3 regions of the Nocardiopsis sp. NPDC006938 genome follow, and region 3 is predicted to be linked to each of the others. Evidence: predicted binding sites of a transcription regulator. Region 3 holds the regulator's gene; each other region holds the start of a gene.
What was found. Region 3 encodes HrcA, which represses chaperone genes, less so after heat shock. Its sites were predicted from a motif close to TTGGCACTCTCNNNNNGAGAGTGCCAA; they were not measured.

Region 1: the regulator HrcA is predicted to act here: its motif matches at 2,786-2,812, upstream of groES (co-chaperone GroES).
Region 2: the regulator HrcA is predicted to act here: its motif matches at 4,258-4,284, upstream of ACFYL4_RS07415 (FmdB family zinc ribbon protein).

What each region holds. Positions count from the first base shown of each region.
Region 1 covers NZ_JBIAGA010000019.1:54,713-61,749, reverse strand. Annotated here, with positions in the region: gene ACFYL4_RS23675 (hypothetical protein) at 1-1,003, opposite strand, end outside; gene ACFYL4_RS23670 (SAM-dependent methyltransferase) at 1,389-2,714, opposite strand; gene groES (co-chaperone GroES) at 2,940-3,248, shown strand; gene groL (chaperonin GroEL) at 3,351-4,955, shown strand; gene ACFYL4_RS23655 (sigma-70 family RNA polymerase sigma factor) at 5,246-5,800, shown strand; gene ACFYL4_RS23650 (Lrp/AsnC family transcriptional regulator) at 5,931-6,389, opposite strand; gene ACFYL4_RS23645 (AzlC family ABC transporter permease) at 6,452-7,037, shown strand, end outside.
Region 2 covers NZ_JBIAGA010000003.1:425,537-432,573, forward strand. Annotated here, with positions in the region: gene ACFYL4_RS07385 (phospholipase D-like domain-containing protein) at 1-260, shown strand, start outside; gene ACFYL4_RS07390 (hypothetical protein) at 301-504, opposite strand; tRNA gene ACFYL4_RS07395 (tRNA-Arg) at 764-836, opposite strand; gene ACFYL4_RS07400 (D-alanyl-D-alanine carboxypeptidase family protein) at 1,260-2,363, shown strand; gene ACFYL4_RS07405 (MscL family protein) at 2,469-2,876, opposite strand; gene ACFYL4_RS07410 (Flp pilus assembly protein CpaB) at 2,954-3,619, opposite strand; gene ACFYL4_RS07415 (FmdB family zinc ribbon protein) at 3,856-4,239, opposite strand; gene ACFYL4_RS07420 (5-formyltetrahydrofolate cyclo-ligase) at 4,467-5,099, opposite strand; gene galU (UTP--glucose-1-phosphate uridylyltransferase GalU) at 5,251-6,189, shown strand; gene glp (gephyrin-like molybdotransferase Glp) at 6,322-7,037, shown strand, end outside.
Region 3 covers NZ_JBIAGA010000001.1:312,842-319,878, forward strand. Annotated here, with positions in the region: gene ACFYL4_RS01445 (helix-turn-helix domain-containing protein) at 6-824, shown strand; gene ACFYL4_RS01450 (DUF397 domain-containing protein) at 814-996, shown strand; gene hrcA (heat-inducible transcriptional repressor HrcA) at 1,138-2,151, opposite strand; gene ACFYL4_RS01460 (DUF3097 domain-containing protein) at 2,329-3,168, shown strand; gene ACFYL4_RS01465 (DUF4870 domain-containing protein) at 3,880-4,209, shown strand; gene ACFYL4_RS01470 (DUF4870 domain-containing protein) at 4,240-4,848, shown strand; gene hemW (radical SAM family heme chaperone HemW) at 4,929-6,161, opposite strand; gene ACFYL4_RS01480 (DUF5954 family protein) at 6,323-7,037, shown strand, end outside.

The DNA.
Region 1 (7,037 bases), on a different contig from region 3:
GGGCGGTGGTGCGCTCGCCGAGCTCGCCGGTGTTCTCCTGGAGGCGGGAGAGCAGGGTCGCGTGCTGTTCGGCGGTGCGCTCCTCGACGAAGCCGCGCAGTTCGGCGGTGCGCTCCTCCAGGGCGGAGGTGAGGGTGGCGGTGACGCGCTCGTCGAGCTCGGTGGTGACCCGCTCGCCGAGGGCGGCGGTGGCGGTCTCCTGGGCCTCGCGGTGCTCGCGCACGGCGGTGGCCAGGGCCTCGTGCTGTTCCCGGCCGGTGGTCTCCAGTGCCTCGCGGTTCTCCCGGCCCGCGCTCTCCAGAGCCTCGCGGCTCTCGCGCACGGCGGCCTCGACGGCCGTGCGGCTCTGGGAGACGGCCTCAGACAGCTCCTCGCGGCTCTCGGCCAGGGTGGTGCGGACGGTGGCGGACAGTTCCTCGTGGCGTTCGCCCAGGGTGGTGTCCAGGGCGGTCAGGGCGGCCTCGATGGCCTCGGTCCGGGTGCCCAGTTCGGTCAGGGCCTTGTCGAGGGAGTCCAGGCGGGTGCTCATGGTCTCGCCCAGCTCGGTGACGCGCTCGCCGACCTCGGTGACCTGCTCGGCGGTCCGGTTGCCGGTCTCGCCCATGCGCTGGAGCCGGGTGAGGGCGGTGTCGAGGTGACCGGCCACGCGCTGGGTGTCGGCCCGCAGGGTCGACATCTCCGACAGCGGCTTGACCTGCCTGCCGACCACCTCTATGTGCTCGGCGAGCGCCTCGGCCCACTCCGGCGGGCGGGCCAGGAAGTCGTCGATCCGACCGTCGACGGCGGTGATCGCCTCGGCGAGCGCGGTGAGTTCGCGTTCGCGCAGCTCGCGGAGCAGCCACTCCATGCCCTCGAGGCGCTGGCGCATCTCCTCGCTGACCGCACCCTGCGACTTCTGCTCGGAGACGTGCTCCTGGGCGGCCTGGGAGAGCAGGTCACGCATCCGGTCGGAGACTCCGGCCTGACCTCCTCCGTTGAGGAAGTTGTGATTGGTCTGTTCCACCGAGGTGCTCCTTATGGTTCTGGCGCTCCCGCCCGCTGTCGCCGCACGGTGGTCGCGCGGACGGGTTCCCGATGGTCCCCGGGTGGGCGTGGCCCCGCACGATGTGCGTCCCAATGTGACGGAAACGTGACTGTGCGTGCGTGTGGGGGGCGCGGTTCGAGCGCCGACCGAACCGCTGGGCGGATCGAACGGACACGGCCTTCCGGGTGAACCCATGAGAAGGGAAAGGAATCTGCGGCGCCAGTTTAACGACATCGCCCCGCTCGACCCCAGGGGTCGGCGAAAGATATGGGTGTGGAAGATAACGATATGGTCCGTGAGCCCCGTGCCGATGTGATCCGGCCCGCATCGGGCTCGGGGTGGAGTCGGAGGCCTTCCGGAGCCCCTACGCCGCCTCGGTTTCGCGGCACAGCAGGTAGAACGGTTTCTCTCCGATTCGGGTGAGCGCCACCGTCACGGATTCCGGCCCGGAGGCACGCAGGTCGCGCCGGAGTTTCTCGGTGTCCACCGCCGAACCGCGTTTCTTGATCGTTACCGTTCCGGCCTTGTGCGCACGGACCGAGGAACGCAGCCGTTTCAAGGAGAACGGCGCGAACTCCAGTACCTCCAGGACCCGCCACAGAGGTGAGCGCTCGGCACGGTCCGAGGTGAAGTAGGCGATCCGCTCGTCCAGCAGGGCGCCGTCCACCCGAGCCGCCGCCTCCGCCACCAGGTGCGAGCGGACCACCGCCGGGTCGGGGTCGTACAGGTAGCGCCGGGCCGGGGCGACCGGCGCCGGGCCCAGGCCGGGCACCTCGTCCAGGTGCGCCGACGCGCCCTCGCTGGCCAGCAGGCCCTCCCGCTCGTGCAGGACGGTCGCGCGCCGCCGGGGGGCGCCGTGGCCCGCGCCCGGGCCGCTGCCGGAGCCCTGGCCCGCTTCCGGTTCCGGGGCCTGGTCGAAGCCCAGGCCACCGAACCACAGCGCGGTCTCCTTCAGTTCGCCGTCGACCGAGATCCACTCGGCCGAGGCGGCGGGGGAGAGGACCTCGTGCGGGATGCCCGGCGCGGCCTTGAGACAGGCGGCCTCCGCGCCCTCGGCCAGCCGGGTGGCCACGTCCCATGGCGGCGAGTAGGCGGACGGGTCGAACACCCGGCCGCGCCCGCCGCGCCGGGCGGGGTCGCAGAACAGCAGGGGGTGGTCGCCGGGGGCCACCGCGTTCACGTCGCCCTCGCGGACCCGCGCGTACTCCGCGAGCCCCAGCGCCTCGATGTTGGCGCGGGCCACCGCCACCGTCAGGGGGTCGGCGTCCACGCCCTCGACCGGCACACCGCGCGCGGCCAGGGCGAGCAGGTCCGCGCCGATCCCGCAGCACAGGTCGCCCGCGAACGCGCCCCGGGCCACCGCGTCGGGCAGGTGGCGGGCGGTGCGCTCCGCGCGGTACTCGGCCACCGTGCGCCGGGTGGACTGCTCCAGCCCGTTCGGGGTGAAGAACATGCGTGCGGCGTTCTCCCCGAACTTGGCCCGGCCGCGCCCGCGCAGGCTCACCTGGGTCATCACCGCATTGACCAGCTCGGACACCGGGATGTCGGGGGCCAGTGCGGTGACCCTGGGGTCGGCCCGCAGCCGGGAGGCGGCTGCCAGGGGGTCGCGGGCCACGGTCTCGGGGTCCGCCTCGCGCAGGATCTCCCGGCCCTCGTGGGTGAGCAGCGCCGAGAACGCCGGAACGCGCATGGAACCTCCTGCTGTGGGCACGACGGTGGGTGGGTCGGCCCCTCGGTCCGGTGTCCCACCACATTTCCATTCTGGCACTCTCGGGGGTAGAGTGCTAAACGCGACGAGGCCGGTCTGGCACCCGCGACGACAGGCCGCCGCGGTCGCCCCTTTTACGTGGTTGGTCCGTGCCCACGCGCGGGCCGACATCAGTGACACCGAGACTTTGAAGGGGGAGGTCACACCGTGTCGACCGCCACCAAGACCGTGCTGAAGCCGCTTGAGGACCGCGTCGTGGTCAAGACCCTGGAGGCCGAGCAGACCACCGCGTCTGGCCTGGTCATCCCGGACACCGCCAAGGAGAAGCCCCAGGAGGGCGAGATCCTGGCCGTGGGTCCCGGTCGCCTCGACGACAACGGCAAGCGCGTCGCCCTCGACGTGAACGTCGGCGACGTCGTCCTCTACAGCAAGTACGGCGGCACCGAGGTCAAGTACGACGGCCAGGAGTACCTGGTTCTCTCCGCCCGCGACCTCCTCGCGGTCGTCGAGAAGTAGCTCTCGGCTCAGAGCCTTCGACATCCCGCACCGGTCGGCCTCGCGGCCGGGCGGTGCGGGATGTTCTCTTTCGACCCGAACCGCTAGAGGAAGTACTGACACATGCCGAAGATCCTGGAGTTCGAGGACGACGCCCGCCGCGCCCTCGAACGGGGCGTTGACCGCCTCGCCAACGCCGTCAAGGTGACGCTCGGCCCGCGCGGCCGCAACGTCGTCATCGACAAGAAGTTCGGCGCCCCCACCATCACGAACGACGGCGTGACCGTCGCCCGTGAGATCGAGCTGGACGAGCCCTACGAGAACCTGGGCGCGCAGCTGGTCAAGGAGGTCGCCACCAAGACCAACGACGCCGCGGGTGACGGCACCACCACCGCCACCGTGCTGGCGCAGGCGCTGGTCCGCGAGGGCCTGCGCAGCGTCGCCGCCGGCGCCTCCCCGATGTCCCTCAAGAAGGGCATCGACGCCGCGGCCGCCCGGGTCTCCGAGATCCTGCTCGACCGCGCCGTGCCGATCAAGGAGCGCGCCGACATCGCCTACGTGGCGACCAACTCGGCGCAGGACGCCCAGATCGGCGACCTCATCGCCGAGGCCTTCGACAAGGTCGGCAAGGACGGCGTCATCACGGTGGAGGAGTCCCCGACCTTCGGTCTGGAGCTCGACTTCACCGAGGGCCTCCAGTTCGACAAGGGTTACATCTCGCCCTACTTCGTCACCGACGGCGACCGTCAGGAGGCCGTCCTGGAGGACGCGCAGATCCTGATCAGCCAGGGCAAGATCGGCAACCTCAACGAGCTGCTGCCGCTCCTCGAGCAGGTCGTGCAGAGCAAGAAGCCGCTGCTGATCATCGCCGAGGACGTCGAGGGCGACGCCCTGGGCGCCCTGGTGCTCAACCGTATGCGCGGCACCCTCAACGTCGCCGCGGTCAAGGCGCCCGGCTTCGGCGAGCGCCGCAAGGCCATGCTCCAGGACATCGCCGTCCTCACCGGCGGCCAGGTCATCTCCGAGGAGGTCGGCCTGACCCTGGAGAACGCGGACCTGTCCGTGCTGGGTTCGGCCCGCCGCATCACCATCACCAAGGACACCACCACCGTCGTCGACGGTGGCGGCCAGCAGTCCGAGGTGGAGGACCGCGTTCGCCAGATCCGCAAGGAGATCGAGGCGAGCGACTCCGACTGGGACCGCGAGAAGCTCCAGGAGCGCCTGGCCAAGCTCGCGGGCGGCGTGTCGGTGCTGAGCGTCGGCGCGGCCACCGAGGTGGAGCTCAAGGAGAAGAAGCACCGCCTCGAGGACGCCATCTCGGCGACCCGCGCGGCCATCGAGGAGGGCATCGTCGCCGGTGGCGGCGCCTCCCTGGTGCACGCCTCCACCGCCCTGGACGACCTCGGCCTGACCGGCGACGAGGCCACGGGCGCGGCGATCGTGCGCCGCGCGCTGGTCGAGCCCGCCCGGTGGATCGCGGAGAACGCGGGCGCCGAGGGCTACGTGGTCACCCACCGCGTCTCCGAGATGGAGGTCGGCCACGGCTACAACGCCGCGACCGGCACCTACGGCGACCTGACCGCCGAGGGCATCCTCGACCCGGTCAAGGTCTCCCGCTCGGCCGTCCAGAACGCCGCCTCCATCGCGGGCATGCTGCTGACCACCGAGGTGCTGGTGGCGGACAAGCCCGAGGAGGACGAGGACGACGGTCACGGCCACGCCCACTAGGACGGTGGCCGGTGTCCGGTAGGACCCGGTTCGGGGGTGGGGCGATCCGTCGCTCCACCCCCGCCCTTTACCACGGGAGAGCCGATTCACACCCGTAACTTCGTACCGTTTTCGGGCTATTTTCCCAGAATGTGACCATTCTGTAGTTGCTGATTGGAGTGGTTGAGTCCCCAACTGCGGGCATCATTCCTAACGTGACGGATGCAGGCGCCCGGTTGGGCGTTACCGCGCAGCGGCCAGGTACGCCCGGAGGGCGCGAGGAGGCGGACCCCGCTCCACGTGACGCGGGGTTGAACCGTCTGGGATCACTCGCCGTCCAGGGCGACGACCGAGCCCTGGACTCCTTGTTGCGCGAGGTCAGACCCATGGTGGTGCGGTACTGCCGTACCCGGTTGGCCCGGGTCTCGGGGCTCGCGCACTACTCGGACGACGTGGCCCAGGAAGTGTGCATCGCCCTGCTCACGGCCATCCCCCGCTACCAGGACCGGGGGCGGCCCTTCGCCTCCTTCGTGTTCGGCATCGCGGCGCACAAGGTCGCCGACACGCTGCGGGTGGCCGGGCGGGTGGAGACGGTGCCGACCGACGCCGTCCCCGAACAGCCCGACGACGGCCCCGGGCCGGAGGAGTCGGCGGTGCGCGTCTCGGAGGCCCAGCGGGCGCGGGCGCTCCTCGACGAACTGCCCGAACACCAGCGCACGCTACTGGTGATGCGGGTGATCACAGGACTTTCAGCAGACGAGACGGGACATCTCCTTGGCATGTCGGCAGGTGCGGTACGGGTTGCCCAGCACCGAGCTATTGCTCGGCTTCGGAAGATGGCCCTGGCGAACCGCGTCCTCCCCTGAACACCGCCGTGCCGCCCGCCCCGGTCGGCGCCGCTGCCCGGAACGGCCCAGGCCGCGCGGGTACTGCCTCTACCCCCGTTGAGGGCGCCGGGGTCGTTCCCGACACCGTGCGGAACGGCCCCCGCAGCGGTCAGCCGTCGCTCTTGAGGGTCTTCATGGTCAGGTGGGACTCCACTCTCAGTACGGCTGGATGCCCCATCAGCCTGCTGGTGAGGAAGGCCTCGTAGGCGACGTGGTCGGCGACCCTCACACGGAGGAAGTAGTCGGGGCGGCCGTACATCCGGCGGAACTCCACGATCTCCTCGTAGGCCGCGACGGTCTCCTCGAACTCCTGGACGGTCGCACTGTCCTGGGCGTAGATCTCCACGTCGAGGAGCACCTCCAGCCCCCGGCCCAGCCGCTCGGAGTCCACCACGGCCCGGTACCCCGTGATGACCCCCGACTCCTCCAGCCGCTTGACCCGGCGCAGGCAGGGAGGCGGGGTCAGCCCCACCCGACGCGCCAACTCGACGTTGGACAACCGGCCGTCCTGGCGCAGTTGGAACAGGATTTCACGATCGACCTCGTCGAGTATATGTTCGTTGCTCATTCAGCCATTCTAGGACTCAATGAGGAAACCATATAAGGCGCGATCTTTCCTAGAATGTCCTCGTGCCTAGGAAATCCGACCTGCGGTCGGCCTTCGTCGACTCCGCGCCGGTGGGCCTGGGGCTCGTCCCGCTCGGTCTGGCGTTCGGAGTGCTCGTGGTCCAAGCGGGCCTGGACTGGTGGTGGGCCGGGCTGTCGGCCGCGCTCGTCTACGCGGGATCGTTCGAGTTCCTGCTGATCGGTATGGTCACCGCCGCCGCCCCGCTGACCGCGATCGCCGCGGCCGCGTTCATGGTCAACTTCCGCCACGTCTTCTACGCCCTGTCGTTCCCCCTGGACCGGATCAGGGGGCGCGCGGGCAGGGCCTACGCCACCTTCGCGCTCACCGACGAGGCCTACGCCCTGACCGCTTCCGAGCGCTCCCGCGCCTGGTCCGGTCGGCGCGTCCTCTACTCACAGCTGTTCATGCACCTGTACTGGGCCGGGAGCGCGACCGTCGGAGCCCTGCTCGGCGGCCTCATTCCCGAGGGCGTCCAAGGGTTGGACTTCGCCCTCACCGCCCTGTTCACCGTGCTGGCCCTGGACGCGCTGCGCGACCTCAGGGGCGAGGTGTCCACCCCGGTGCTCGCGTTCGCGAGTGCCCTGGTCG
Region 2 (7,037 bases), on a different contig from region 3:
CCATGGTGCACGCCAAGACCGCCACCGTGGACGGCAGGTGGAGCACGATCGGCACGGCCAACGTCGACCGTCTCAGCCTCACCGGCAACTACGAGATCAACGTCGAGATCTTCGACGAGAGCGTGGCCCGACACCTGGAGAAGGTCTTCGAGACCGACCTCACCAACGCCCGCGAGCTCACCGAGGAGGAGTGGCGGGGGCGCCCGTTCGCGGCCAAGTTCAGCGAGATCGTGCTCGCCCCCTGGCGCGGGTTCCTGTGAGTCCGGTCACCCGTAGGCGCCGTTCCGCAGAGGGGCCGCCTCACAGGTCCTTGGGTGACAGCCGGGCGAAGCTTCGAGGGAAGAGCCGTTCCGGCTCCGACCTGCGCGGTCGGGGGCCTCCCCAGTGCTGCGGGCCGGGGTGGGGCGCCTTCTTCAGGGCCCCGGAGATCGCTGAGGGAGACCCGCCGCGCTGACGCCCTCCGGCGCCTTCGTCGGGTCCGGTCGCGTCGTTCGCGTCCCCCATACGGCCACCCCCGTCCGTGCGCGCGCACGCCCTCGACCTGGTCTTTCCCTGCTTCATGATGGCGTGGGAGGGAGCGCTCCCCGCCGCCCGACACGGGCGGGGAGCCGACTTTCTCACTGAGCAGGAGAGACGTACGGGGACTTGTGGTGATTTGACGGACCCCGGAGACGGGAAAAGCCCCGCGGGCCGCAACCTGGATTGCGAACCACGGGGCTTCCCCAGTCGGTGACTCCGCGACGTTCTCGCAGGTCACGTGATGCGGCCCCAGCAGGATTCGAACCTGCGACACCCGCTTTAGGAGAGCGGTGCTCTATCCCCTGAGCTATGGAGCCATGGGTGATGCCTGGCCCGGACGTTACCCGACCACGGGGCCAAGCCTAACCCAGGATGGGGGTGCCTGGGGTCCCGATTGGCGTTGGGGCGGTGCGGGCGAGGCACTCTACGTGCGCGGCACAGTACGCTGACCTACGATCGGTTGTCCTGGTCGCGGTGTGATGTTGTTCATTTCGCGTGTCGTGATCAGAGTCGCCCGCGTGCTTCGGTCACTCTGGGCGGGCGGGTGCGAGGGAGCACCGCACCCCGACGACCAGGTCTTCTTCCAAAGGCCCGGTGAGACGGCCGGGAGGACGGTGGCCGACCGTCCGCTGGTACGGCCGCGGGGCCGTACGGTCCAGTGTGACCGCATGTGGACATGTAGTACGTTGCCTTGCGGCCACGAGTAGGTGTTCGAGGAAAATGCAGCCGGAGGATCATTCGTGCCGTTCACTTCCGAGTCGGCGCGGCGTAGGTCCCGCGTACCGGGTAGCGGGGTGCTGACCGCCCTGGGGGCACACCACCGGGTCCGGATCGCGCAGGCGCTGACACTCATGCTGGTCACGTCCCTGTTCGTCGTTCCCGGGTCGGTGACCGTCGCCCCGCCAGCCGAGGCGAGCCTGGAGGACCTCCGTGAGCGCGCCGAGAACGCCGCCGAAGCCCTGGAGAAGGCCACCGACGAGTACGTCAAGCGCCAGGACGAGCTGGAGGCGGCGCAGGAGGACCTGATCTCCACGCTCCACGAGCTCCAGCAGATCGAGGGCGACCTCAACGAGATGCGGGAACCGCTCGCGCGGCTGGCCAGCACCATGTACCAGCAGCCCGACGCGGGTGTCATCGGCATCCTCGCCGCGGGAGACCTCGACGAGGACCTCCAGACGCAGTCCTACGCGGCCAAGCTGTCCGAGGACAACCAGGCGCTCATCCAGGACGCCACCAACCTGCGCGAGGACCAGGTGGAACTCGCCGGCGAGGCGCAGGAGCTCCAGACGTTCACGCAGCTGGAGCAGGCGGAGCTCGCGGCAGAGGTGGACTCGTTGCGGGAGCAGTCCGAGACGAGCATGAACGAGCTCACCGACGAACTGGAGTCCCGGGGGCTGGACCCGGAGGCGTACATGGCGGCGGCCGACTGCGACCCGAGCAAGGCATCGAACGCGGGCGGCTACCCCAACGGCCTGCTCCCGCAGGAGGCGCTCTGCTCGCTCTACGACGACAAGTTCCTGCGCGCCGACGCGGCCGTCGAGTTCCTCCAGCTGAACGTGGAGTACGTCGAGGAGTTCGGCGAGAACATCTGCATCACCAGCGCCTACCGCGACCTGCCCAACCAGCACCGCGTGTACGCCGAGCAGCCGCCCGGCTTCGCGGCGATCCCGGGCACCAGTAACCACGGTCTGGGCGAGGCGATCGACCTCGGGTGCGGCATCCAGAACTTCCGTTCCGAGCGGTGGAACTGGATGGAGACCAACGGCGCCAAGTACAACTGGATTCACCCGGCCTGGGCCAAGTCGAGCCCCTTCGAGCCCTGGCACTGGGAGTACAAGGGTTAGGGCTTGTTTGGCCGGTACGACGCACGACCCGGAGGGCGGTCCCGTGGGGGCCGCCCTCCCGCGTGTCCGGGGGCTGGTCGGGGCCCGCCGGGGCGTCCCGGAACCCTAGGCGACGGTCTCCGGGGTGACCTCACTGGTGCAGTGGGGGCACTTGCTGGCCTTCTTGCTGATCTCCGTGACGCAGTGCGGGCACTCGCGGGTGGTGGCCTCCTCCGCCTTGATGAACTTCTCCATCAGCTTGCCCATGGGCAGCACCACGAGGAAGTAGAGCACCGCTGCGGTGATCAGGAACGACACCAGGGCGTCGACGAACGCCCCGTACAGGAACCGACTGCCGTTGATCTCGAAGTAGAGGTCCCCGAAGGTGGGGACGCCGCCGAAGATCCCCAGGAGCGGGGTGATGAACCCTTCGGTCAGGGCCGAGATGAGCCCGGCGAAGACGGAGCCGATGACGACCGCGACCGCCAGCTGCACCAGGTTTCCCTGGAGCAGGAACTTCTTGAAGCCTTCCATGGAACTGCCCTACGTGTTCGTGAGTGGTGAACGCGCCGAACGGCGCCCGGACAGCTTTCACCACCCCTGGTCATCGGTCAACCGCGAATGGTGACAGACAGGCGCGAGGAGGGCGCGTGCCCGGCCAGGGCCCGGGCCTCCTCCCTGGTCGCGGCGATGACGACCAGTGCGCCGCCCTCCCCGCCGCCGCCCTCCTCGTCGGGAACGGCCAGGACCGGGCGGTCGCCGACCACCTCGACGGCGGGCCCGGACCGGGCGGTCGGCCCGCCGAACGGATCGGCCCCGGCGGCTCCGGCGGCGGCCAGGACGTCCACCCGTCTGCCGGGGGAGAGCAGTCCCACCATCCCGGGGTCGGCCACACGCACCGGCACCGCGACCATGTCGGCGCCGTAGGGGAGCGCCGGGGGGTCGCTCAGGCGCGCGTCGGTGAGCACCTCGCCCCGGCGTACCGGGGCGTTCAGCGACATCCCGGCGGCCCGGTCGCCGGGGGACAGGGCCCCGTCGGGCGCGGCGCGCCCGGCCAGCGCCAGGGGGACGAGGTCGTCCTCGGACAGCGGCGCGCTTGCGTCGAGGTCCCGGGCCGCGGCCAGGACCCGGGTGACGGGCTCGGGAGGGGGCCGCAGCACCAGGACGGCGCAGAGCACGGCCAGGGCGGTCAGCAGCGAGGCGACGAGGCGCCGGTGGCGGTCGAGCAGGCGGAGCGGGCCGCTCCGGTGCCGGTACGGGGGCGGGGAGGGGGTCATGCCTCCAACGCTAGGCGGGCCGGGGGCGGTCCGAGGGGTTGTCCACAGGGGGGATTGCGGCGCGTTCACGCTCCGGTGCGGGTGGCTCCCCCGCGCGGTCAGCGGGCCGTGCCGACACGCGTCGGAGCCTCGGCCCCCGGGCCGCCGCCGCGCTCACAGGGCTCGAAGCCCCCCAGGAAGGACGAAAGCGCCGCCGAGGGGTCTCGGCGGCGCTGCCACGGTCAACGGTGGGTGGCTCAGCTGCTGGCGGCGGCGGTGCTGCCGCTGGTGCTCTTGCCGCTCGACGAGTCGCCGCCGGTGCCGGCACCCGCGGTCGAGGCGGCGGGGGCGGCCGCGCCGGAGTCGGAGGAGGCCTTGGCGGGCTCGGCGGCCTTGTCGCTCTTGGCCTCGGTGCCGCCGTCGGCGGAGTTGGAGCCGGTCAGGGCGGAGCTGTTCGTGGTGGACTTGCCGCTGTCGGTGCGGTAGAAGCCCGAACCCTTGAAGACGATGCCGACCGCGGAGTACACCTTGCGCAGGCGTCCCTCGCACTCGGGGCAGACCGTCAGCGAGTCGTCGCTGAAGCTCTGCACGACCTCCATCTGGGCGTCACACGCGGTGCACGCGTACTGGTACGTAGGCACTGTTCCGGGTCCTCCTTGCTGGCACTCACACCCGTCGACTGCTAAATAGTACGCGTTCGCCGACCGCCGCCGCGACAGCCCCTCGCCGTCCGTGTCCCGGGCGCCCCCGCGTGAGCGGGGCGGCTCCGGGCCGGTGGGGAGGGGACGCGCGTACCGGGGGCCCGTCCGGGACACGACCGCCAGCCATAACGCCGCGCCCGGGTGCCTTAATCCCCGTGCGGGCCGGGTCACCCCGGGTGGTCGCCGGTCCAGACGGCCGATTCAGGATCGAACACCCGCAGCCCGCCGCCGGGGGTCACCACCGCGTCCACCGGGCGGTCGTGCGCCTCCGAGGGCAGCAGGTCCACGAACTCCTCGTCGTGCACCACGGCGATCGCCGGAGTGCGCGGACCCCGGAGCGGCAGCGCGCGGTCGTAGCAGCCCGCGCCGCGCCCCATCCGCGTCCCGCGCCGGTCCACGGCCACGGCCGGGCACACCACCGCTTCGGCGCGGTCCAGCGCCCCGACCCCGTACCGCCGACCGGTCGGCTCCAGCAGTCCGTGCCCGGCGGGGGCGAGACCGGCCGGGCCGTCGTAGTCCGCCCAGTCCAGCGACCCGTCGGGAAGGAAGACCGGGAGGAGCACCCGCGTGCCCCGCCCGCGCAGGGCGTCCACCAGCTCCCGGGTGCCGGGCTCGCCTCCCACGGAGTAGTAGCAGGCGACGGTCCCGGCCGCGGCCAGCCGCGGCAGCCCCAGGAGGGCGTCGCGGATCGCCGAACCCGCGCGGTCGCGCTCACGCTGGCTCCGCTCCCGCCGCTCGGCGAGCAGACGGGTGCGCAGCGCGCGCTTGGCGGTGCGTTCGGGGTCGTTCGTGGCAGCCATGGGGTCCAGTGTGGCACCCGGAGCCGGGTTCCCCGAGGGGGTGAACACCCGGTTGCGGTTTCCACGCGTTCGCCCGAAACAGCGGGGACTTCTCGGCCACGGGGCGGTATCAGGCCACGTAACCGGGGTTGTCTGTCCTAAAGTGCCGTTCATGAGCGCCGACACCGATCAGAAGCGACCCCGTACCGACGCCGCCGTGACCAAGGCGGTCGTACCGGCGGCCGGGCTGGGCACCCGCTTCCTTCCCGCCACCAAGGCCACCCCCAAGGAGATGCTGCCGATCGTGGACAAGCCCGCGATCCAGTACGTCGTGGAGGAGGCCGTCGAAGCCGGGCTCAGCGACGTGCTCATGATCACCGGGCGCAGCAAACGCTCCATCGAGGACCACTTCGACCGCGCCTACGAGCTGGAGGAGGCGCTCGCGGCCAAGGGCGAGGACGACAAGCTCAGGTCGGTCCGCGAGTCCAGCGACCTCGCCCAGGTGCACTACGTCCGCCAGGGCGAGCCCCGGGGGCTGGGACACGCCGTGCTGTGCGCGGAGGCCCACGTCGGCGACAACCCCTTCGCGGTGCTCCTCGGCGACGACCTCATCGAGTCCGCCGACCTGCTCCGCCGCATGATCGAGGTGCGCCAGGCCAGGGGCGGCAGCGTCGTCGCGCTCATGGAGGTGGAGCCCGAGCAGGTCTCGCTCTACGGCTGCGCGGCGGTGGAGACCACCGACGAAGACGACGTCGTCACCGTCACCGACCTGGTCGAGAAGCCCTCCCCGGACCAGGCGCCCAGCCGGTGGGCGATCATCGGCCGCTACGTGTGCGACCCGGCGGTCTTCCCGGTCCTGCACGACACCCCTCCCGGCCGGGGCGGGGAGATCCAGCTGACCGACGCCCTCAAGGACCTGGCGCGTATCCCGGCCGAGCGGGGCGGCGGCGTGCACGGTGTGCTGCTGCGCGGCAACCGCTACGACACCGGGAACAAGGCCGAGTACATCCGCACCGTGGTCGAGTTCGCCTGCGGGCGCCCGGACCTCGCGGACGAGCTCCTGCCCTGGCTGAGGGAGTTCCTGGACCGCCAGGAGCGGCTCCGGGGCTGATCGTTGCGGGGCGGGCCCGCACCCGTCCCGTCGCGGGGTCCGGCGTCCGGGGGCGGAGGTGGCCACAATGGGTCCGGTGCCCCTCGGCGACGGGGCGGCACCTCCAGCGCGTCCGCGACCCGGAAGGACCTCATGAAGAGCGTCGAACAGCACATCTCCGACCTCCTGGGCCTGGTCGCCGTGCCCGAACCGACCGAGCTCGACCTGCTGCGGGCCCACGGGACGGTGCTCGCCGAGCCGGTCGTCTCCCCGGTGTCCCTGCCGGGCTTCGACAACTCGTCGATGGACGGCTACGCGGTACACGCCGCCGACCTGGCCGACGCCTCGGCCGCGCACCCGGTCCGGCTCCCCGTGGTGGCCGACATCCCGGCGGGCGACGCGAGCCCAACGGCGATCCGGCCCGGGCTGTGCGCCCGGATCATGACCGGGGCCCCCATGCCCGAGGGCGCCGACGCCGTGGTCCCGGTGGAGTGGACCGACGGCGGCACCGTGGAGGTGTCCGTCGACCGCCCCGCGCGACCGGGCTCCTTCGTGCGGCGCCGGGGCGAGGACGTCCACGAGGGCGCGACCGTACTGGGGGCGGGGGTCCGGGTCGGCGCGGGGGAGATGGGGGTGCTGGCCGCGGTCGGGCGCCGCTCGGTTCCGGTGCGGCCCCGGCCGCGCGTGGTGGTGCTCTCCACGGGCGAGGAGCTGGTGGAGCCCGGACGCCCTCTCGGGCCCGGGCAGATCTACGAGTCCAACAGTCACATGCTGGCCGCCGCCGCCAGGGACGAGGGCTGCGAGGTCTACCGCCACGGCTTCGTCGGCGACGACCCGGCCGCCGTCTGGGACACGCTGGAGGGCCTCCT
Region 3 (7,037 bases):
GAAAAATGGCAAAGAGGCAGGTCAAGCCACATGCCAAGGAGTGGGGAACCGAGTTCAGGCGATTCCGTTCTGGGTCAGGTAAGACCCAAGTGTCCCTTTCGGTGGTCCTGAACTGCTCTGATTCACTGATCTCGGGATTCGAGAAGGGAACCTACTGGCCAAGCCGTGACATGGCTGTCCAGTTGGATGAGCTGGTAGGAGCTGGTGGGGAGCTTGCGTCTCTCTGGGAACGGCTGAGCAACCGCAAGGCTTACCCCGAGTGGCTTGGTGAGCGGGTCAAGGCTGAGCCCCGGGCTGTGCTCATCCGAGAGTTTGAGACCGTAGTCATCCCTGGCCTCTTCCAGACAGAGCCCTACGCTCACACCCTCATCAAGGCCAACAATCCTCTTGAGACTGATGGGAAAATCCAGGAAACCGTTGAAGGCCGCATGAGTCGGCAACTGCTGTGGAAGTCTGACCAGGCTCCACGAATGGTGCTGATCCTCAATGAGGCTGCATTGACCGCACGTATCGGGGGACCAGAGATCATGGCTAACCAGCTAGATCGGCTGGTGGAAGCGGTGGAGACCAACGTTCGGCTGCACATCATCCCCCCGGAGTGTGAACAGCCTCCCTCAACCTCCTCCTTCTCGCTGCTGACCTTCGCTGACAGGCCGGACACGCTGTACGTGGAGGATGCGATCTCGGGTTCGATGGTGACTGATCCGAAGGTGGTAAGGAGGTTCGATAGGCTCTTTGGAGACCTACAAGGTGCGGCTCTGTCGGTAGAGAAGTCGCTCAAGCGGCTGTATGAGATCCGAAGGGGGTCCCAAGATGGGGCTTAACGATGGTTGGAAGAAATCCAGCTACTCGCATGGCAACGGTGGAAACTGCGTTGAGGCCAAGGCCACTGGTGAGGGGGCTGCTGTCCGAGACACCCAGAACCGCCACCTGGGGCACCTGGAAGCCTCACAGAGCGAGTGGAGCGCCTTCCTCGGGGTTGTCAGGGCCAAGTAGCGCTAGACCCCTCAGAAGCCCTCTCAGAGCCCCCTGACCCCCACTTGGGCAGGGGGCTTCGCAATGTCGTACCGGCAAGGTATATTCAGAGCGTTCAACCCCCTGCTGGAGGTCATCGGCACAGGTCACAGGGCCACTGAGTTACTGTCCTGCCAAAATCTGTCCGACATACCGGGCCACCGCACGGACGGCGCCCATGGTCCCTGGGTAGTCCATACGGGTGGGTCCCACCACTCCGATCTTGGCCAGCGACTGGTTTCCCACACCGTAGTCGGCCGACACGATGGAAGTGGACCGAAGACCCTCGTGGAAGTTCTCCGCGCCGATGCGCACCGTGAGCATGGAGGGGTCCTTGGCCTCGCCGAGCAGTCGGATGAGGACCATGTTCTCCTCCAACGCCTCCAGCACCTCGCGCAGGCTGGCCGCGAAGTCGACGGCCGCGAGGTTGGCGGTGCCCGCCAGGACGATCTTCTCCTCGTGACGTTCCACGAGGCTCTCCAGCAGGACGGTGAGGACCGCGACCGCGACCGGCCGGTCCTCCGGCGCGACCTGGGCGGGCAGGTCCTCCACCGCGTCCGGCACGTCGCCGAGGTGCTTGCCCGCGATGGCGCGGTTGAGCATGGCGCGCAGGTCGTCGACCACGTGTTCGCTGACCGAGCCCAGCACGTCGATGACACGCTGTTCGACCCGGCCGGTGTTGGTGATGACGACCATCATGATGCGCTGGCCGCCGAGCGGCACCAGCTCCACGTGCTGGACCGACGAGCGGGTCAGCGACGGGTACTGGACGATCGCCACCTGACGGGTGAGCTGCGCGAGCAGCCGGACCGTGCGGGCGACGATCTCGTCGAGATCCACGGCGCCGCCGAGGAAGGACTCGATGGCCCTGCGCTCGGCCGCCGAGAGGGGCTTGACGGAGGAGAGCCGGTCGACGAAGAGCCGGTAGCCCTTGTCGGTGGGCACCCGTCCCGCACTGGTGTGGGGTTGGGTGATGTAGCCGTCCTCCTCCAGCGCGACCATGTCGTTGCGGATGGTCGCCGGGGAGACACCGAGGGGGTGGCGGTCCGCCAGCGCCCGCGAACCCACGGGTTCGTTGGTGTTGACGAAGTCCTCGACGACCGCACGCAGGACCGCGAGCTTGCGCTCATCCAGCAACTCGCCACCTCCTGGCACTCCAAGGTTCTCAGTGCTAATTCTATGCCCGGGCGCAAACCCTCCCGGCTACCCGCTCGCAGCAACACCGTGACGGGGGGCGCTTCTTCCCTGCGGGACCGGCGACGTGCGCCACCGCCCACGGGTGTCGCGGGCCCCGCACCAGTAGACTGCACCACCGTGGTTACCAAGGGAACCGGCCGTTACGGCCGCGACGTTCTGGCGGGAGACTGGCGGCGACCGAAGAAGGGTGCGGTGCGCGAGATACCCCTCACCCGTGACCTGGTCGTGGAGGACGCCGACGAGACCTTCTGCGGGGCCGTGGTGTCCTGGGACAAGGTCGCGGTGACCCTGGAGGACCGGGGCGGGCGCCGCAGGGTGTTCGAGCTGGGCCCGGCCGCCTTCCTGGTGGACGGCGAGCCGGTGACGCTGGTGCGCCCGGCGGCGGCGCCGCGGGGTCCGTTGCGCAGCGCCTCGGGCTCGATCGCGGTGACCGGCGCGCGGGCCCGCACGGCCCGGGAGAGCCGGATCTACGTGGAGGGCGCCCACGACGCCGAGCTGGTGGAGAAGGTGTGGGGGCACGACCTTCGGGTGGAGGGCGTGGCCGTGGAGTTCCTGGAGGGGGTCGACGACCTCCCCGCCGTGGTGGCGGAGTTCGCCCCGGGGCCGGGACGGCGGCTGGGGGTGCTGGTGGACCACCTGGTGCCGGGGTCCAAGGAGAGCCGGATCGCCGAGCGCGTGCGGGGCGCGGACGTCCTCGTCGTCGGCCACCCCTACGTGGACGTGTGGCAGGCGGTGCGCCCGGGCTCGGTGGGGATCGGAGCCTGGCCCGAGGTCCCGAAGGGGCTGCCCTGGAAGGAGGGCGTCGTGGACGCCCTGGGGTGGCGGATGGAGACGGGGGAGGCCTGGCGCCGCATCCTGGGATCGGTCCGCGGCTACGGGGACCTCGAACCGTCGCTGCTGGGCCGGGTGGAGGAGCTCATCGACTTCGTCACGGGACCGCACGCCCCGGAACACTAGGATTGTCGCGAGCGCGTGGTCTGATGGGGTCTCGGGGCCGGCGTCCCGGTCCCGTCCGTCCGGTCAGCACCGCGCCCAGCGCACCCAACAGCGGAGTCGAGGGAGAGCATGAGCGAGACCCCGTCCAGTCATCCGTCGCCGGATGACCCCCAGGGCCGGCCGCAGTCGCCCCCGAACCCGTCGGAGCGCAGCGGCGGGCGAGCCGAACGGGACGGGTCCGACGCCGACCGGCAGGTCCAGGAGCACGCCCAGGCCCCCCAGAGCGGGCCGCACCCCGGCTGGGGAGCGCCCTCCCACCAACAGCGGGCCCAGGCGTACGACCAGGCCCACGGCGGCCCCCGGGCCCCGCAGGTCAGCGGTGAGCAGCGGGGCTGGGGACAGCCGCACCAGGGTCGGACTCCGGGGCCGCAGACCGGGGCGCAGCCCGCCTGGAACCAGCCGACCGGCGGCCAGCGGCCAGCGGCGTACGGTCAGTCCGGGGCCCAGACCGGATGGGGGCACACCGCCGGGCAGCGGCAGGAATGGGCCACGCACACCGGCGCCTCACCCCAGGCACCCCAGCCGCCCCAGGCGCCGCAACCGCCGCAGTTCCCACAGGCCCCCGCGGTGGCCGGTTACGGCCAGCCGTACCAGCAGCAAACGCGGGTCCAGGGCTACACCGCCCCGCAGGGCCCGACCGCCCCCGGCGACGGCGACCCCGTCACGGCCTCGATGCTCGCGCACCTGACCGGGTTCGTCATCGCCTTCCTCGGCTGGATACCGCCGCTGGCGATCTACTTCGCCCGGCGCGAGCGGTCTCCGTTCGTGCGCCACCACGCGGCGGAAGCGGCGAACTTCCAGATCACTATGCTGATCCCCTACGTCTTCGCTGGCGTCGTGTTCTTCGGCTTGGGTATCTTTTTCCCCAGCCTGTCCTGGATCGGCTACCTGCTGATCGCCCTCGTGTGGATCGCCTGCATCGTCTTCGGCGTCCTGGGGGCGTCCGGAGCCAACAAGGGGATCTGGTACCGCTACCCCGTGAGCATCCGGCTCCTGAAGTAGTAGCCCGCTCCCATACACCAAGGAACCACCATGTCCTACCCGAACAACCCGAACCCCCACGACCCCTACGGTCAGGGCGAGTCCGGGGGCTACCCGCCCCCGCCCGGTTACCCGCAGCAGGGCGCCGCTCCCGGTGGTCCTCCCGTTCCCTACACCGGCCAGCAGAGCGGCGGCTACCCGCCGCCGCCCCAGGGCGGCTACCAGCAGCCCGGTGGTTACCCCCAGGGCGGCTACCAGCAGCCGGGCGGTTACCCGCCTCCCCCCGGCCAGTACGGCGGTTACCAGCAGCCCGGCGCCCAGGGCTACGGCTCCTACGTGCCGAGCGAGGCGGAGCGCAGCTCGGCGAAGCTCGCCCACATCGGCGGTGGCTTCCTCGGCTGGCTCCTGCCGCTCATCGTGTACATCACGAAGAAGGACGAGTCGCCCTACGTGCGCGACCAGGCCGCCCGGGCGCTCAGCTTCCAGCTGGTCATGCTGATCGGCTACCTCGTCTCCAGCGTCCTGGCGTGGTTGCTCATCGGCGTTTTGACCTGGTTCGCCCTGCTGATCTTCTCGATCGTCTCCGGCTTCCGCGCGGCGTCGGCGGTGGACCGGGGTGAGTGGGCCCGGTACCCGATGGACGTCACCTGGGTGAAGTAGCCCGACGTTCCACGCGTGAGGAGGGGCCCGGCCGTGTGCCGGGCCCCTCCTTCGTGTGCGTGTCGGGTGCGGGGCGCGCCTCAGGTGAGGTCGCGCACCACGGCGTCGGCGAGCAGGCGGCCGCGGCGGGTCAGCGCGGCCCGGCCCCCGGCGTGCGCCCGTGCGTCCAGGAGCCCCTCACCGACCAGGCGTTCGGCCGCGGCCAGCCCCGAGGCGTCCAGCAGCTCCAGCGGGCAGCCTCCGTCCACGCGCAGCTCCAGCAGGACGCGCTCGAACCGGCGTTCGGCCTCGGTGAGCACCTCGCGGGCGTGGGCGGGGCTGTCGCCGGCGGCCAGGCGGGCGGCGTAGGCGGCGGGGTGCTTGACGTTCCACCAGCGGGTCCCGCCCACGTGGCTGTGCGCGCCCGGGCCGACCCCCCACCAGTGGCCGCCGGTCCAGTAGAGCATGTTGTGGGCGCTACGGCCCTCGGTGCTGCGGGCCCAGTTGGACACCTCGTAGGGGGTGTACCCGGCGGCGGAGAGGGCCTCGTCGGCCATGAGGTAGCGGTCGGCCATGGCGTCGTCGTCGGGCTCGGTGAGCTCGCCCCGGCGGACGCGGGCGGCGAGCCGGGTGCCCTCCTCGACGATGAGCGAGTAGGCGGAGACGTGGTCGGGCCCGGCACCGATGGCGGCCTCCAGGGAGGCGGCCCAGTCCTGGTCGCTCTCCCCCGGGGTGCCGTAGATGAGGTCGAGGTTGACGTGCTCGAACCCGGCCTGGCGGGCCCAGGCCACGCACTGTTCGGGGCGGCCCGGGGTATGGCCCCGCTCCAGGACGCGCAGGACGTGGGGGCGGGCGCTCTGCATGCCGAAGGAGACGCGGGTGAACCCGGCCTCGCGCAGGCGGGCCAGGTAGTCGGGGTCGACCGTCTCGGGGTTGGCCTCGGTGGTGACCTCCGCGTCGGGGGTGAGCCCGAAGCGGTCGCGGATCTCGCCGAGGACGCGTCCGAGGTCCTCCGGGGAGAGCAGAGTGGGGGTGCCGCCCCCGACGAACACGGTGCTCACCAGGGGCCGCTCGCCGGTCAGGACGCGGTCGGCCAGGGCGACCTCGGCCGCGGCCTGCCCGGCGTAGGTCTCCCGGGAGGCGGTGGCGGTGCCGTCACGGGAGACGAGTTCGTCGGCCGTGTAGGTGTTGAAGTCGCAGTAGCCGCAGCGGGTGACGCAGAAGGGCACGTGGACGTAGAACCCGAGTGGGCGGCCGCCGAGTTCGGCGAGTGAGTCTGCGGGGAGTTCCCCGGTCCGGGGCACGGGTTCGCCGTCGAGGGCTACGGATGGCATGCCTCCAGTGTCACCGACCCGGCGACGTGCCCTGACACCCCGGGTCCGGGGGCGGCCTCCGACGCGTCGCCGGGCCCCCGCGCGGCCCCCGCGACCGGTCCCCGCCGGATGGTTTCGCCGAAAACCCCCTCGGATCGGGCTCCTGTGCGCACAATCAGAGGATGGACCCCTCACAGGCACCGAAGCCCGCTCCCCTGCGCGTCACCTATCCGCTGTACCAACCGGTCATGGAGGTGGACGGCACCTGGCTCACCCTGCGGTCACCGAGCAACTCGCCTCAGGGCGGCCGCGACGAGCTGGTCAACCACTTCTGCTGTCGGGCCAGGGAGCGGGAGGGCGACCCCCGCCTCGCCCATGAGTACCGGGAGTTCCACGACGCCGAGGTCCTGCTCTCGTGGGAACGCCACGACGAGGTCCGTGTCCTGGGCACCCGCTACCGGGTGGCGCGGATCGAACGGTTCCTGAGGTTCGTGGACGGTCTTCCCGAGGCTCCGCGCCCCTGCGACCCGGTCGACCACCCGACGGAGTCGGTCGCGGGCGAGGAGGACGGGTACTGGTCCGGCATGGACCTGACCCGGGACTGGGAGGAGGACGCGCTGGCCCAGCAGGCCCGGGGCGAGATCCTTCGCGGCAGCCTCCCCCAGCACTTTCCTGAGGAGGTGCGGATGGACGGCGCGATCCGGAGTTGCGCCTACCCGGACGTGGCGATCCTGAATCCGGACTTCCAGTGGCTGGTACACGACGCGGTCCGGCGCACGTGGGGCCCCTACGGCCCGGAGTTCTCCGATCCCGCGGACGCCCGGTCCTACTGGCTCACCCACTTCGACGCCCGTTCCCGCCCCTCGGTGTACACCGAGATGGACGGCATCGGTGAGG